Linked DNA regions of Streptomyces venezuelae. The protein of the gene in region 1 binds, or shares a complex with, the protein of each later gene. Links are inferred from orthologs where the notes say so. Each region holds a gene or a part of one and is shown in the gene's direction. Other genes may lie near its edges.

What was found. Proteins that work in one complex are often made in the same cells at the same time.
Region 2: the proteins of dnaB (region 1) and dnaG are in contact, whole or in part, in a crystal structure (PDB 2R6A), measured with the Geobacillus stearothermophilus proteins. The link is inferred for Streptomyces venezuelae from one-to-one orthologs. Residues at the interface, in WP_033016901.1 of Geobacillus stearothermophilus: Ser13, Glu15, Ala16, Gln18, Glu91, Leu92, Asp94, Ala95, Val96, Pro97, Thr98, Ala99, Ala100, Asn101, Tyr104, Tyr105, Ile108; in WP_049624496.1 of Geobacillus stearothermophilus: Lys456, Leu457, Leu458, Pro459, Ala460, Asn463, Ala464, Leu467, Leu535, Leu536, Ile537, Ala538, Gln544, Glu545, Asp548, Tyr549, His552.

What each region holds. Positions count from the first base shown.
Region 1 is NZ_CP029194.1:4,305,052-4,312,069, reverse strand. What follows is about bases 1-2,832. They hold dnaB (replicative DNA helicase), read left to right. Parts: upstream 1-591; coding sequence 592-2,073; downstream 2,074-2,832. Other genes in these bases: DEJ46_RS39990 (hypothetical protein), read left to right, coding at 2,708-2,832; DEJ46_RS19670 (TnsA-like heteromeric transposase endonuclease subunit), read left to right, coding at 2,124-2,636; DEJ46_RS19685 (MATE family efflux transporter), read right to left, coding at 1-167. Also shown: more of DEJ46_RS39990, read left to right, coding at 2,833-2,899; DEJ46_RS39980 (LysR family transcriptional regulator), read left to right, coding at 3,841-5,112; DEJ46_RS19660 (hypothetical protein), read right to left, coding at 5,124-5,492; DEJ46_RS19655 (SMI1/KNR4 family protein), read left to right, coding at 5,620-6,228; DEJ46_RS19650 (hypothetical protein), read left to right, coding at 6,445-6,996; DEJ46_RS19645 (NAD-dependent epimerase/dehydratase family protein), read right to left, coding at 6,953-7,018. UniProt on the Escherichia coli protein: The main replicative DNA helicase, it participates in initiation and elongation during chromosome replication. Travels ahead of the DNA replisome, separating dsDNA into templates for DNA synthesis.
Region 2 is NZ_CP029194.1:5,921,274-5,927,069, forward strand. Bases 2,001-4,881 are described here. They hold dnaG (DNA primase), read left to right. Parts: upstream 2,001-2,435; coding sequence 2,436-4,328; downstream 4,329-4,881. Other genes in these bases: DEJ46_RS27165 (NAD(P)/FAD-dependent oxidoreductase), read left to right, coding at 2,001-2,370; DEJ46_RS27175 (RNA polymerase sigma factor), read left to right, coding at 4,403-4,881. Also shown: DEJ46_RS27160 (deoxyguanosinetriphosphate triphosphohydrolase), read left to right, coding at 1-975; more of DEJ46_RS27165, read left to right, coding at 1,108-2,000; more of DEJ46_RS27175, read left to right, coding at 4,882-5,455; DEJ46_RS27180 (TerD family protein), read right to left, coding at 5,477-5,796. UniProt on the Escherichia coli protein: RNA polymerase that catalyzes the synthesis of short RNA molecules used as primers for DNA polymerase during DNA replication.

The sequences.
Region 1 (7,018 bases):
GCGAGCCCCGCGAGTTGGGGGGTGCCGAGGTGGCCGACGATGGCGCTGTCGACGATGAGGAAGAGCGGCTCGGCGACGAGAGCAGCGAAGGCCGGCAGGGCGAGGGAGACGATCTCGCGGTCGTGCTGTCGGCGGACGGCCTTGGAGGTCGCGGGGGCCTGGATCATGCGGTCAATCTAATCTTCCACAGGTAAGAGATGCAAGGCCCAAGAGACCATTACTCCAGGATGGTGCGGGGCTTCGGGTGTGGGCCGTTTGTTCTGATCTTGGCCCGGGTGGAGAAGTTTTTCTCCCCCACAGGCCGTGGATGGAAAAACTGCAGGTCACATGGGTGGGCGTGGGGGTGTTATGAGTTTGTCCACATGGCTGTCCCCCGCTCCGTGCACAGGATCCGGGGAGTTCTCCACAGCATCTGGCCGTTCACCCACAGGCCCTGTGGATAACCAGATTGGCTGACGCTCCTCGCGGGCCTACCGTGGTCCGGCGCCCGACGCGCCAGCAGCGGTCGCGAAGCCACTCTTTGATCAAGGCCGTGGCGTAAGAAAGAGTGGCACGGCGAGGTCCGCGGAGCGGACGGGAGGAGGTGGCTTGGTGAGCGTTACCGAGCCCATGGACGACCCTTGGGCCGACAGCGGACCGAGCGACCGGCTGCCCACCCGTACCCGAGGAGAAGGGCGCGGCCGGGGCCGCGGGCGCGACGACCAGCACGAGCGCGGCAACGACGGCCCGTGGGACGGCGGCCTCTCCGGTTTCGAGCGAGTCCCCCCGCAGGATCTCGACGCCGAGCAGTCCGTCCTCGGCGGCATGCTGCTCTCCAAGGACGCCATCGCGGACGTCGTGGAGATCATCAAGGGCAACGACTTCTACAAGCCCGCCCACGAGACCGTCTATGCCGCGATCCTCGACCTCTACGCCAAGGGCGAGCCGGCCGACCCCATCACCGTCGGCGCCGAACTCACCAAGCGCGGTGAGATCACCCGCGTCGGCGGCGCCTCCTACCTCCACACGCTGGTCCAGTCGGTCCCGACCGCGGCCAACGCCTCGTACTACGCCGAGATCGTCCACGAGCGCGCCGTCCTGCGCCGCCTCGTGGAGGCCGGCACCAAGATCACGCAGATGGGCTACGCGGCCGACGGAGACGTCGACGAGATCGTGAACTCGGCGCAGGCCGAGATCTACGCGGTCACCGAGCAGCGCACCACCGAGGACTACCTGCCGCTCGGCGACATCATGGAGGGGGCCCTCGACGAGATCGAGGCGATCGGCTCCCGCAGCGGTGAGATGACGGGCGTGCCGACCGGCTTCACCGACCTCGACTCGCTCACCAACGGACTGCACCCCGGCCAGATGATCATCATCGCGGCCCGTCCCGCCATGGGTAAGTCGACCCTCGCTCTGGACTTCGCCCGGGCGGCCTCCATCAAGCACAACCTGCCCAGCGTCATCTTCTCCCTCGAAATGGGCCGCAACGAGATCGCGATGCGCCTGCTCTCGGCGGAGGCCAGGGTCGCGCTCCACCACATGCGCTCCGGCACCATGACCGACGAGGACTGGACGCGGCTCGCCCGTCGCATGCCCGACGTCTCCCAGGCGCCCCTGTACATCGACGACTCCCCGAACCTGTCGATGATGGAGATCCGGGCCAAGTGCCGTCGGCTCAAGCAGCGCAACGGTCTCAAGCTCGTGATCATCGACTACCTGCAGCTGATGCAGTCGGGTGGCTCCAAGCGGCAGGAGAGCCGTCAGCAGGAAGTCTCCGACATGTCGCGAAACCTCAAGCTTCTCGCCAAGGAGCTGGAGCTGCCCGTGATCGCGCTCTCCCAGCTGAACCGTGGTCCCGAGCAGCGCACCGACAAGAAGCCGATGGTCTCCGACCTGCGTGAGTCCGGCTCGATCGAGCAGGACGCCGACATGGTGATCCTGCTGCACCGTGAGGACGCCTACGAGAAGGAGTCCCCGCGGGCCGGCGAGGCGGACATCATCGTGGGCAAGCACCGAAACGGCCCGACGGCCACGATCACCGTCGCCTTCCAGGGCCACTACTCGCGCTTCGTGGACATGGCCCAGACCTGACCGGAGGGCTGTAGGTTCGCAAATCCCGTGTCTACGAGTCGCGCCTCGAACTGGCGCGGCTCCTCTTCGCTGATTTCGATCCGTCCGTACGTTCCATCGTGGCCCAGCCCTTTCTGCTCAAGGCCGAGGTGGACGGGGCTGTGCGCAAGCACATCCCGGACTATCTCCTGGTCACCGACGAGGGACCCGTGGTCGTGGATGTGAAGTCACTGCACCGGTTGTCCAAGCCGGAGGTGGCCTTCACTTTCGGCTGGACCCGTGAGGCGGTGGAGGTCCACGGGTGGAAGTACGAGGTCTGGAGCGAGCCACCCGCGGTTGAGCTGGAGAACGTCCGCTTCTTGGCGGGCTACCGCAGAGACTGGCTGTTCGACCGTGGGCTCGTAGACGAGCTTCGTGGCGCTGAGCTCGACGGAGTCTCTATGCGTCGAGCGGTGGCCAGCTTGCCCGGTCACCCGGAGGAGCGAGTCCGGTCTGCGATCTATCACTTGCTGTGGACACAAGAGTTCACGGTTGATCTCGACCGGCCATTCAGCTCGGCGCACGTGCTGGGGAGAACGGCGTGAGCAGGGCTGGGGCGCGGGTTGGCGTCGGTACACACTTCCGCTATGACGGGGAGACCGTCGAGGTGGTCGAGATGGCTGCCACCACGGCTGGCAACGAGGTCGTCCTCAAGGACCGCCACGGCAGGCTCCTGCGGCTGTCTTTGCGGGAACTGCTCTTCTCCGACCGGGCCACCCTCATCCCCGAGGGGCCTGGACCGTCCTCGGACGACGCCGAGGAGATCTCCGAGGACGCTCCCGATCTGGCTGGACCCGCTTCCCGGTGAGGCCCTCGACTCGTGGCTGGACGTCCTGGCAGAGCGTCTGAATACCTCGTTCGGGGAGGCGATGGCCCACTCGGGCTTTCCGGTGAGAGGCCGCTCCGGGAACCAGCTGCGGGACATCCCTCCGGACTGGACGATCGCGCTGCGAGAGCAGGAGACCGCTGCCGTCGCCCATGCGAGCGGGCTGCCCCGGCCGTGATCACGGCCATGACGCTGGCCCACTATGACCAGCGGGCCCTTCGCGTCGACCCCGAGCGCCGGCACGTCAACCGCCGGGTGCTCTGGGGCAGGGCCCGCGGGTCGCGGTTCTGCCCGGACTGCCTGGCCGACTCCGGAGGCCGCTGGCAGCTGGCCTGGCGCCTGGGCTGGTCGTTCGCCTGCCCCACCCACCGACGCCTGCTGACCGACTGCTGCCCGCACTGCGAGCGAGTTCAGCGCGAGCGTCCCCGCTCTGGTCGGGCCATCCCCCAGCTGGGAATCTGCGGCAATCCCCCCTCGCGCCCGAGCGCTGAGCCGTCGGGTGGCTGCGGCTTCGACCTGACCAAGACCCGAACTTTCCAGCTGCCCTCAAGCCATGCGGCATTGACGGCCCAAGACCGGCTGCTGGAGATCATCGAGTCCGGGACAGCCGCCTTCGGCATCTACACAGCGAGCCCGCAGCCGGCACAGAACGCCCTCGCGGACATCCGGGCGATCGGCGGACGCGTTCTGGCGGACCTTCCGGCCGGCACCCTCGCGAGCCTCGTGCCATCTGACATCGCCGAAGAGCACCTCGCGCCCGCCCCGGGCTCTCGACTCGCTTCCCGGGCTGTCGATCGGCCCGGCTTCTCGCGCCCGTCCTGGCCAGCTCACTCCTGCTCATCGGCAGCCGGACCAGCCTCGCCGCAGCTGTCCGGCGCCTCGGCGAGGTCACCGACGGCATCGACATCTCTCGCATCGTGCAGATGCTGGACGACCGGCCACACTGGCCGGACGCGACGGACGCTCTGGTCCGACTGGCCGGCTACCTCGATGCCCACGATGTTCCCATCGACTACCAGCGGCGCCGACTCCTCGACTACACCGACCTGCTGCCGCACGAGCGCTGGTCGGAGATCTGTCAGCGCACCGGCTCACCGCCTGGCCACGGCCGACGCGAGCAGATCGTCCGATGCTGGTTGTTCCAGCGCATCAGCGGACTTCCCTCCGAAGTCGCCCAAGGATTCGGCAGCGGTGGCGAAGCAGCCTTCAGGGCTGAGGCCGCCCGCGTTGCCGTCCTCCAGACCCCCGAGCTGGCTGGCGAGCTTGACCGAGCGGCGCGCGACTTCCTGGCCTGCCACGGCATCCGCGACGAGCCGGTGACCTGGCAGCCCCCAACCGCCCTGCTCGACGAGCTGGACCTACCGGGTCCCGACCCCGCTCGGATCGACGGCCCCCACCTGCACCGCCTCGTCCGCCAGCGCAAGAACGCAGTTCAGTACGCGGCTGAGGCCCTCGGCACCACCGTCGAGGCAATCCGGCACGTCCTGGACGAACATCCCACCCCCGCGCCACCGCCGACGAAGTCCGCCGCCAGGGCGACGGGCCAGGTCCGTCTCGAGGCCCGTCAGGACGTGCCGAAGGAGACCTTCGTCCGTCTCTACCTAGACGAGCACCAATCCCTGAACCAGATGGCCGCCTTCACAGGTTTCTCCCGCAGCGTGCTGACCGCTCTCGCGCATGAGTATGAAGTCGCGCTCCGTGAAGGCCCGCAGGACTACAGGCGCCGCGGGACGGTCGAACGGGACTGGCTGATCGAGCAGTACGTCCACTGCCGTCGGACCCTCGCAGACCTCGCACGCGAGAAAGGCATGAGTACCGCGAACATGGCGCGCTGGGCCAAGACCCATAACGTCCCGTTGCGATCACGCGGAGGCGCCAGCCACAGCCAGGCACTTCGGGCCATCGACCAAGCCGGCCAAGCGCCACGCATCCTCCAGCCGGCACTCGGCGGCCAGGGTGCCAGCGAACGCCTGAACCGATTCGCGGCTGCATCCGCCTATCCAAGCCTTGGTGACGCAGCGAGCGGTCTCGGCCTCAACAATTTCACCCTTGTCGCGCAGATCAACCGGATCGAGCGAGAGCTCGGCGGACCGCTGCTGGTGAGAGCCGAACGGGGACGGCCGATGACGCTGACCTCTTTGGGGAGGAAGGTGCTCAGGGCGATCCGGACGTTTCAATGCGATGCGCAGTCATGAAGCATCGGAGCTCACGCAGAGTCGTCCAGGCGGTGGAAGGCCCCCTCGAACTCTCCCGAAGCAAGCAGCTCGGCGATCACGATCACCATCTCCCGGATGCCGGGATCTCGAACGATCAGCCCGTCCGAGTACCAGAAGCACCGACCACCTGCCGCTTCTCCTGTCTCCTCCCACCTCTTCATCAACCGGCTGACCTCGGCGACTGTGAAGATCGTCGCACTCCAGCGTGAGCCATCGGGGAGGCGAACCTCGGCATCGACGTTGCAGACCTCGTCGAGTACGTCATCAGGGTTCGGGAGGAAGAAAGCCTCGAAGCCATCGGTTCGAACGCGATAGTAGGGGCCGTCCCATCCTGCCTCGGATCGCAGTTCCGTGCTCATGCTGGTCACCTGGGGAGGATCCCAGTGCATGATGCCGGGCACAACTGGCTTACGGGCAGCCGATCACACTGGTGACACCCCTGCCGGTGAGCAGGTAGTTTGCGGGAGGACAGAGAGAAGAGTTCGAATGGACTCCCGGATCGCCCGCATCCGACGCAAGCTCGCCAAGGTGCCCTATGCCGCGCCGCGAAGCTACTCCTTCGGTGAAGAGAAGCATGGGTTCCGCCTCGACCCCCCGTTGCCGGACGCGAAGGTCGCCGAGTTCGAAGCCGACCACCACATCGAACTGCCCGATCCCTATCGCAGCTTCCTGACCACACTGGGCGGGGGCGGCGCATCGCCGTTCTACGGCCTCCTGCCGTTGCAGTCATGTCGGCTGTTCACGATGGACCCCCGAGGCGAGCCCGGTCGCCCTCGGGGGTTCACGTTCGCCAGCGGCCCGCCTCACCGAAGTGACCTTTTCCTGCATATCATCGAGGCAGGGTGCACCGACCTGGTGCTTCTCGGCATCACAGGTCCCCTGGCCGGCCGCGTCGTCACCGGAAACGCCGACGGTTTCTGGGGCCCCAACGTCTCGTCGGCCACCGACTTCCTGGCCTGGTACGAACGCTGGCTCGACCACATGCTCGAAGGCCGCGACAACCGCGACCTGGAACTGACCTCCCCCGCCCTGCGAGCGCCGGTCGACCGCATCCTGAGGCAGCACCGCGATCGCGAGGATCTGTCACGGCCCTGAGAATCCGGAGCTATGTCATCCGTTTGAGAACAGCTCCAAGCAGCTGGTCACGTGGTCACTCGCATGACATTGGAATTGAGAACCTACAGGGCCCCAACGGCCATCCGGGGCGTCCGCCGCTGTCGTGCCCCAGGGCGCCGCTCCTCCCCCGTGCGGGGGAGCGGTTCGGTCCATGGGGAGGATCCCTCGCCACGTCCGCTTCACGAGGGTGGAGCCATGACACCGAGCATCCTTCACCGGCCCCCGCTCGTCAGCGACACCGAGCGGCCGGTGCCGCGCTGGGCCATGCGCATGGCCCACGCGCTTCCGCTGCTTCTGCTGCCGTCGTGCCTGTGGCGGCTCCCCTTCGCCCTGCACTTCGAGATGGGGCAGATCCAGGGGCCCGGCCTTCCGCCCTACTGGGTGAGCATCCCGTACGTGCTCGGGCTGAGCATCCTCACGGAAGTGACCGCGATCCTGGCCATCGGACTGGTCCGTGGGTGGGGAGAGGTGGTGCCCGCCTGGATCCCGGTCATCGGCGGCAGACGCGTCCGGCCCATGGCTGCCGTCGTCCCCGCCGTTCTCGGCGGCCTGGTTCTTACCGTGCTGTTCACCGGTGTCCCCATCGGTGACGGACGCAGGCTCAGTCTGTACGGCGTCATCGACACCGTCGCCTACACCAGCGACGCCTGGCATACGCTCGCGACGATCTGCCTCTCCCCGACCGCCGTGTGGGGGCCGATCATCATCGTGCTCGCGATCGCCTACTACCGCCGTCGGCGGAGGTGAGGGCCCGTACTCCCGCCAGGCT
Region 2 (5,796 bases), 1.6 Mb from region 1 along the record:
CCGCCCTTCGGGCACAACGGCGAGCAGGCGCTCAACGACGTCGCCAAGGACTGCGGCGGCTTCGAGGGCAACGCCCAGTCGCTCCGCCTCCTCACCCGCATCGAGCCCAAGCGCTTCGTGAAGGACGCCGACGGGGAGCTCGTCAGCGTCGGCCTCAACCTCACCCGCGCCGCCCTCGACGCCGCCACCAAGTACCCCTGGCCGCGCGCCGGCCACCCCACCGACCCCGGCTCGCCCAAGTTCGGCGTGTACGAGGACGACCTCCCCGTCTTCGAATGGATCCGGGAGGGCGCCCCCACCCACCGCAAGTGCTTCGAGGCCCAGGTCATGGACTGGTCCGACGACGTGGCCTACTCGGTCCACGACTTCGAGGACGGCCTGCACGCCGGACACATCGACCCCAACATGCTGTTCGCCGAGCCCGAGCGCGCCGACATCTGGACCGTCGCCATCGGGCGGTACGTTCCCGAGGACACCGACCCGCAGGAGCTCGCCGAAGCCCTCGACCGGCTCGTCGACCAGGAGTGGTGGCCCCACGGCTACGACGGCTCGGCCGTCGCCCAGGCCCGCCTCAAGGACGCCACCAGCCAGCTCATCGGCCGCTTCTGCCTCGCCGCCGAGAGCGCCACCCGCGAGGCCTTCGGATCAGGACCCCTCACCCGCTACGGCGTCGAGCTCGTCGTCCCCCGCGGCACGCGCAACGAATGCGCCGTCCTCAAGGCCGTCGCCGACCGGTACGTCATGCAGCGCGCCGAGCAGGAGGTCCTCCGCGCCGACCAGCGCGTCGTCGTCGCCGAGCTCGCCGAGGCCCTCGTCGCCCGCGCCCCCGACGGCCTCGAACCGCAGTTCCGCGCCGCCTTCGACGCCGCGCGCGACGACCGGGCCCGCAAGCGCGTCATCGTCGACCAGATCGCCAACCTCACCGACGCCTCCGCCCGGGCCCTCCACCACCGGCTCCGCCCCCACCACGCGTAGGGAGTGTCTCGCCGGGTCCTCTTCCGTCACCCGGCTCCGTGCGGGACGCTCGCATGCACGCCCCGAGGCGGTACGGCCGGACGAACGCCGGGGGGCGTAGGTTGGAACCGGTCGCAACGAGGAGGAATCGACGTGGTCGACGCAGATCAGACCTTTGTCATCGTCGGCGGAGGACTGGCAGGGGCCAAGGCGGCGGAGACACTGCGCTCCGAGGGGTTCAACGGCCGGGTGATCCTCATCGGCGACGAGCGCGACCACCCCTACGAGCGCCCACCCCTCTCCAAGGGCTACCTCACGGGTGCCAAGGAGCGGGACTCGGTCTTCGTCCACGAGGCCGCCTGGTACGCGGCGCACGACATCGAGCTCCACCTCAACCAGTCCGTCACCGCCGTCGACCGCGAGGCCCGCACGGTCCGCCTCGGCGACGGCACCGTCATCCGCTACGACAAGCTGCTCCTCGCCACCGGCGCCGAGCCGCGCCGCCTCGACGTCCCCGGCACCGAACTCGCCGGCGTCCACCACCTGCGCCGGCTCGCCCACGCCGACCGGCTCCGCCAGGTCCTCGCCTCCCTCGGCCGGGACAACGGCCACCTGGTGATCGCCGGCGCCGGCTGGATCGGCCTGGAGGTCGCCGCCGCAGCCCGCGGCTACGGCGCCGAGGTCACCGTCGTCGAGTACGAGCCCACCCCGCTCCACCGCGTCCTCGGCCCCGAGCTCGGCCAGCTCTTCGCCGACCTCCACAGCGACCACGGCGTCCGCTTCCACTTCGGTGTGAAGCTCACCGAGATCGTCGGCCAGGACGGCATGGTCCTCGCCGTCCGCACCGACGACGGTGAGGAGCACCCCGCGCACGCCGTGCTCGCCGCGATCGGCGCCGCGCCCCGTACCGCCCTCGCCGAGAACTCGGGGCTCGCCCTCGTCGACCGGGCCGATGGCGGCGGCATCGCCGTCGACGAGTCGCTGCGCACCTCCGACCCCGACATCTACGCCGCGGGGGACGTGGCCGCCGCCCACCACCCGTCGCTCCACACCCGGCTCCGCGTCGAGCACTGGGCCAACGCCCTCAACGGCGGCCCGGCCGCCGCCCGCGCCATGCTCGGGCAGCTCGTCTCCTACGACCGGGTGCCCTACTTCTTCTCCGACCAGTACGACCTGGGCATGGAGTACTCCGGCTGGGCGCCCCCCGGCACCTATGACCAGGTCGTGGTCCGCGGCGACACCGGCAAGCGCGAGTTCATCGCCTTCTGGCTGAAGGAGGGCCGGGTCCTCGCGGGCATGAACGTGAATGTGTGGGACGTCACAGAGCCGATCCAGCAGCTCATCCGTTCCCGGGCGGCCGTGGACCCCCAGGCCCTCGCCGACCCCTCCGTACCCCTGGAGAGCCTGGTCGGGTAACCCGCCCGCCCCCGACGCCGACATTCCCCCGGGGGGCGACCCCCGGATCCCCGTACACTTCATGCGTGGCAGGCAGGATCAACGAAGACGACGTGAAGGCGGTACGGGACGCGGTCCCGATCGACGCCGTCGTGTCCGAGTACCTCCAGCTGCGCAACGCGGGCGGCGGAAACCTCAAAGGCCTCTGCCCCTTCCACGACGAGAAGTCGCCCTCCTTCCAGGTCAGCCCCAGCAAGGGACTGTTCCACTGCTTCGGCTGCCAGGAGGGCGGCGACACCATCGCCTTCGTGATGAAGATCGACCACCTCTCCTTCTCGGAGACGGTCGAGCGACTCGCCGCGAAGGCGGGCATCACCCTGCGGTACGAGGAAGGCGGCTACAACCCCGGCCACCAGCGCGGGGAGCGCATCCGCCTGGTCGAGGCGCACAAGGTCGCCACCCAGTTCTACATCGACCAACTCGACTCGCCCGAGGCCGAGATCGGCCGCAAGTTCCTCGCCGAGCGCGGCTTCGACCAGGCCGCCGCCGCCCACTTCGGCGTCGGCTACTCGCCGGCCGGCTGGGACCACCTCACCCGCTTCCTGCGCGGCAAGGGCTTCTCCGACAAGGAACTGATCCTCTCCGGCCTCTCCCAGGACGGCCGCCGCGGCCCCATCGACCGCTTCCGCGGCCGCCTCATGTGGCCCATCAGGGACGTCGGCGGCGACGTCGTCGGCTTCGGCGCGCGCAAGCTCCGCGACGACGACAACGGCCCCAAGTACCTCAACACGCCCGAGACGCCGATCTACAAGAAGTCCCAGGTGCTCTACGGCATCGACCTGGCCAAGAAGGACATCGCCAAGGTCAGCCGGGCCGTCGTCGTCGAGGGCTACACCGACGTCATGGCCTGCCACCTCGCCGGCGTCACCACCGCCATCGCCACCTGCGGCACCGCCTTCGGCGGCGACCACATCAAGATCCTCCGCCGCCTCCTGATGGACAACGGCTCGGCCCGCGTCATCTTCACCTTCGACGGCGACGCCGCCGGCCAGAAGGCCGCCCTGCGCGCCTTCGAGGACGACCAGAAGTTCGCCGCCGAGACGTACATCGCCATCGCCCCCGACGGCATGGACCCCTGCGAGCTGCGGCTCGCCAAGGGCGACGCGGCCGTCGCCGAACTCGCCGAGCCGCGTACCCCGCTCTTCGAGTTCGCGCTCCGCCAGATCGTGAAGCGGTACGACCTGGAGACCCCGGCCGGCCGCGCCGCCGCACTCGACGAGGCCGCCCCCGTCGTCGCCCGCATCAAGAACATCGGCGCCCAGCACGAGGTCGCCGTCCAGCTCGCCGGCATGCTCGGCATCCTCGACACCCAGTTCGTCGTCAAGCGCGTCGCCCAGCTCGCCCGCTGGGCCCGCGACCGCGGCGGCAAGGGCCCCGCGCAGCAGCAGCCCGCGCAGCGCGGCTACGACACCCCGGCCCCGTCGGCCGCACCCTCCGGGCCCGCGCTCAACCTGCGCAGCCCCGCCCACCGCACCGAGCGCGAGCTCCTCAAGCTCGCCCTCCAGCGCCCCGAACTGGTCTCGCCGGCCTTCGACGCGTACGGCATCGACGAGTTCACCGCCCCGCCCTACGCGGCCGTCCGCCAGTGCGTCCAGGACGCCGGCGGCGCCACCGGCGCACCCTCCGACTACCTCGACACCGTCCGCGAGGCCGCCCCCAACGACACCGTCCGCGCCCTCGTCACCGAACTCGCCGTCGAGACGATCTTCGCCAAGACGATCGACGAGGTCTACGCCGGCGCCCAGCTCGTCCAGGTCCGGCTCCGCGCCGTCGACCGCCGCATCCGCGACGTCCAGGGCACCCTGGCCCGGCTCGGCGCCCACGGCGACCCGGAACAGCTCGCGGCCGTGCAGAACGAACTGTGGGTGCTCACCCAGTACGGCCAGTCCCTGCGGAACAACGGCGCCGACGCACTCTGACCGTCGGTCACGGTCCGGACTCAAAAAGTCACCGCACGCCCCTCGTGGCGGCGATGTGTCGTACCCCACACTGGATGACGGTGCCGTTCCGCCCCTCCTGGAGGTCGCCCGCCGTGCAGACCGAGATCCAGACCACCGAACAGGACGAGCCGGCCGGACTCCCCGAGGCCCCGGAGGTCCCGCCGCAGCGCCGCCGCACCGACCTCGGCGGCAACGGACCCTCCTCCGACCTGTTCCGCCAGTACCTCCGGGAGATCGGCCGCATCCCGCTCCTCAGCGCCGAGGAGGAGGTCGAACTGGCCCGGCGCGTCGAGGCCGGACTCTTCGCCGAGGAGAAACTCGCCACCACCCCCGACCTCGACAGCCGCCTCGCGAGCGACCTGGACCGGCTCGTGGTCCTCGGCCGCATCGCCAAGCGCAAGCTCATCGAGGCCAACCTCCGCCTCGTCGTCTCCGTCGCCAAACGGTACGTCGGCCGCGGCCTCACCATGCTCGACCTCGTCCAGGAGGGGAACCTCGGCCTCATCCGGGCCGTCGAGAAGTTCGACTACGCGCGCGGCTACAAGTTCTCCACGTACGCGACCTGGTGGATCCGCCAGGCCATGTCCCGGGCCCTCGCCGACCAGGCCCGGACCATCCGCGTCCCCGTCCACGTCGTCGAACTCATCAACCGGGTCATCCGCGTCCAGCGCCGCATGCTCCAGGAGCGGGGCTACGAACCCACCGCCGAAGAGGTCGCCGCCCAGCTCGACCTGGCCCCCGAACGGGTCGGCGAGGTCCTCCGCCTCGCCCAGGAACCGGTCTCCCTGCACGCCCCCGTCGGCGAGGAGGAGGACGTCGCGCTCGGCGACCTCATCGAGGACGGCGACGCCGCCTCACCCGTCGAGTCCGCCGCCTTCCTGCTGCTCCGCCGCCACCTGGAGGACGTGCTCTCCACCCTCGGCGAGCGAGAACGGAAGGTCGTCCAGCTCCGCTACGGCCTCGACGACGGCAGGCCCCGCACCCTGGAGGAGATAGGACGGATCTTCGGCGTGACGCGCGAACGCATCCGCCAGATCGAGTCCAAGACCCTCAACAAACTGCGGGACCACGCCTACGCGGACCAGCTGCGCGGCTATCTGGACTAGGGCCTGTCCGCCGGACAGGCCCTAGTCGATCTCCCGCACCGTGAGCGTCCACGGTCCGTCCGCACTGAAGAGCAGCAGCAGCGGCCCCGGCGGGATCGGGACGGTGTGCACCAGCGGACCGGTGGCATTCATGATCAGGTCGGGGTGGGTCAGGAGAGTCGTGCGCCCGGCGACCTCGTGGCACCACATGCCGACGTACCCGCTGCCGTCCTCCTTGCCTTCGAAGTGCACCCGGAGGTCGGCCGCGCCGCCCGTGAACAGCAGGGCCTCGGGGCCGTACCCGCGCAGCGTGCCCGTCAGACGCCGGGCGGCGGCGATGGGGCTCACGCGCAGGGCCCAGC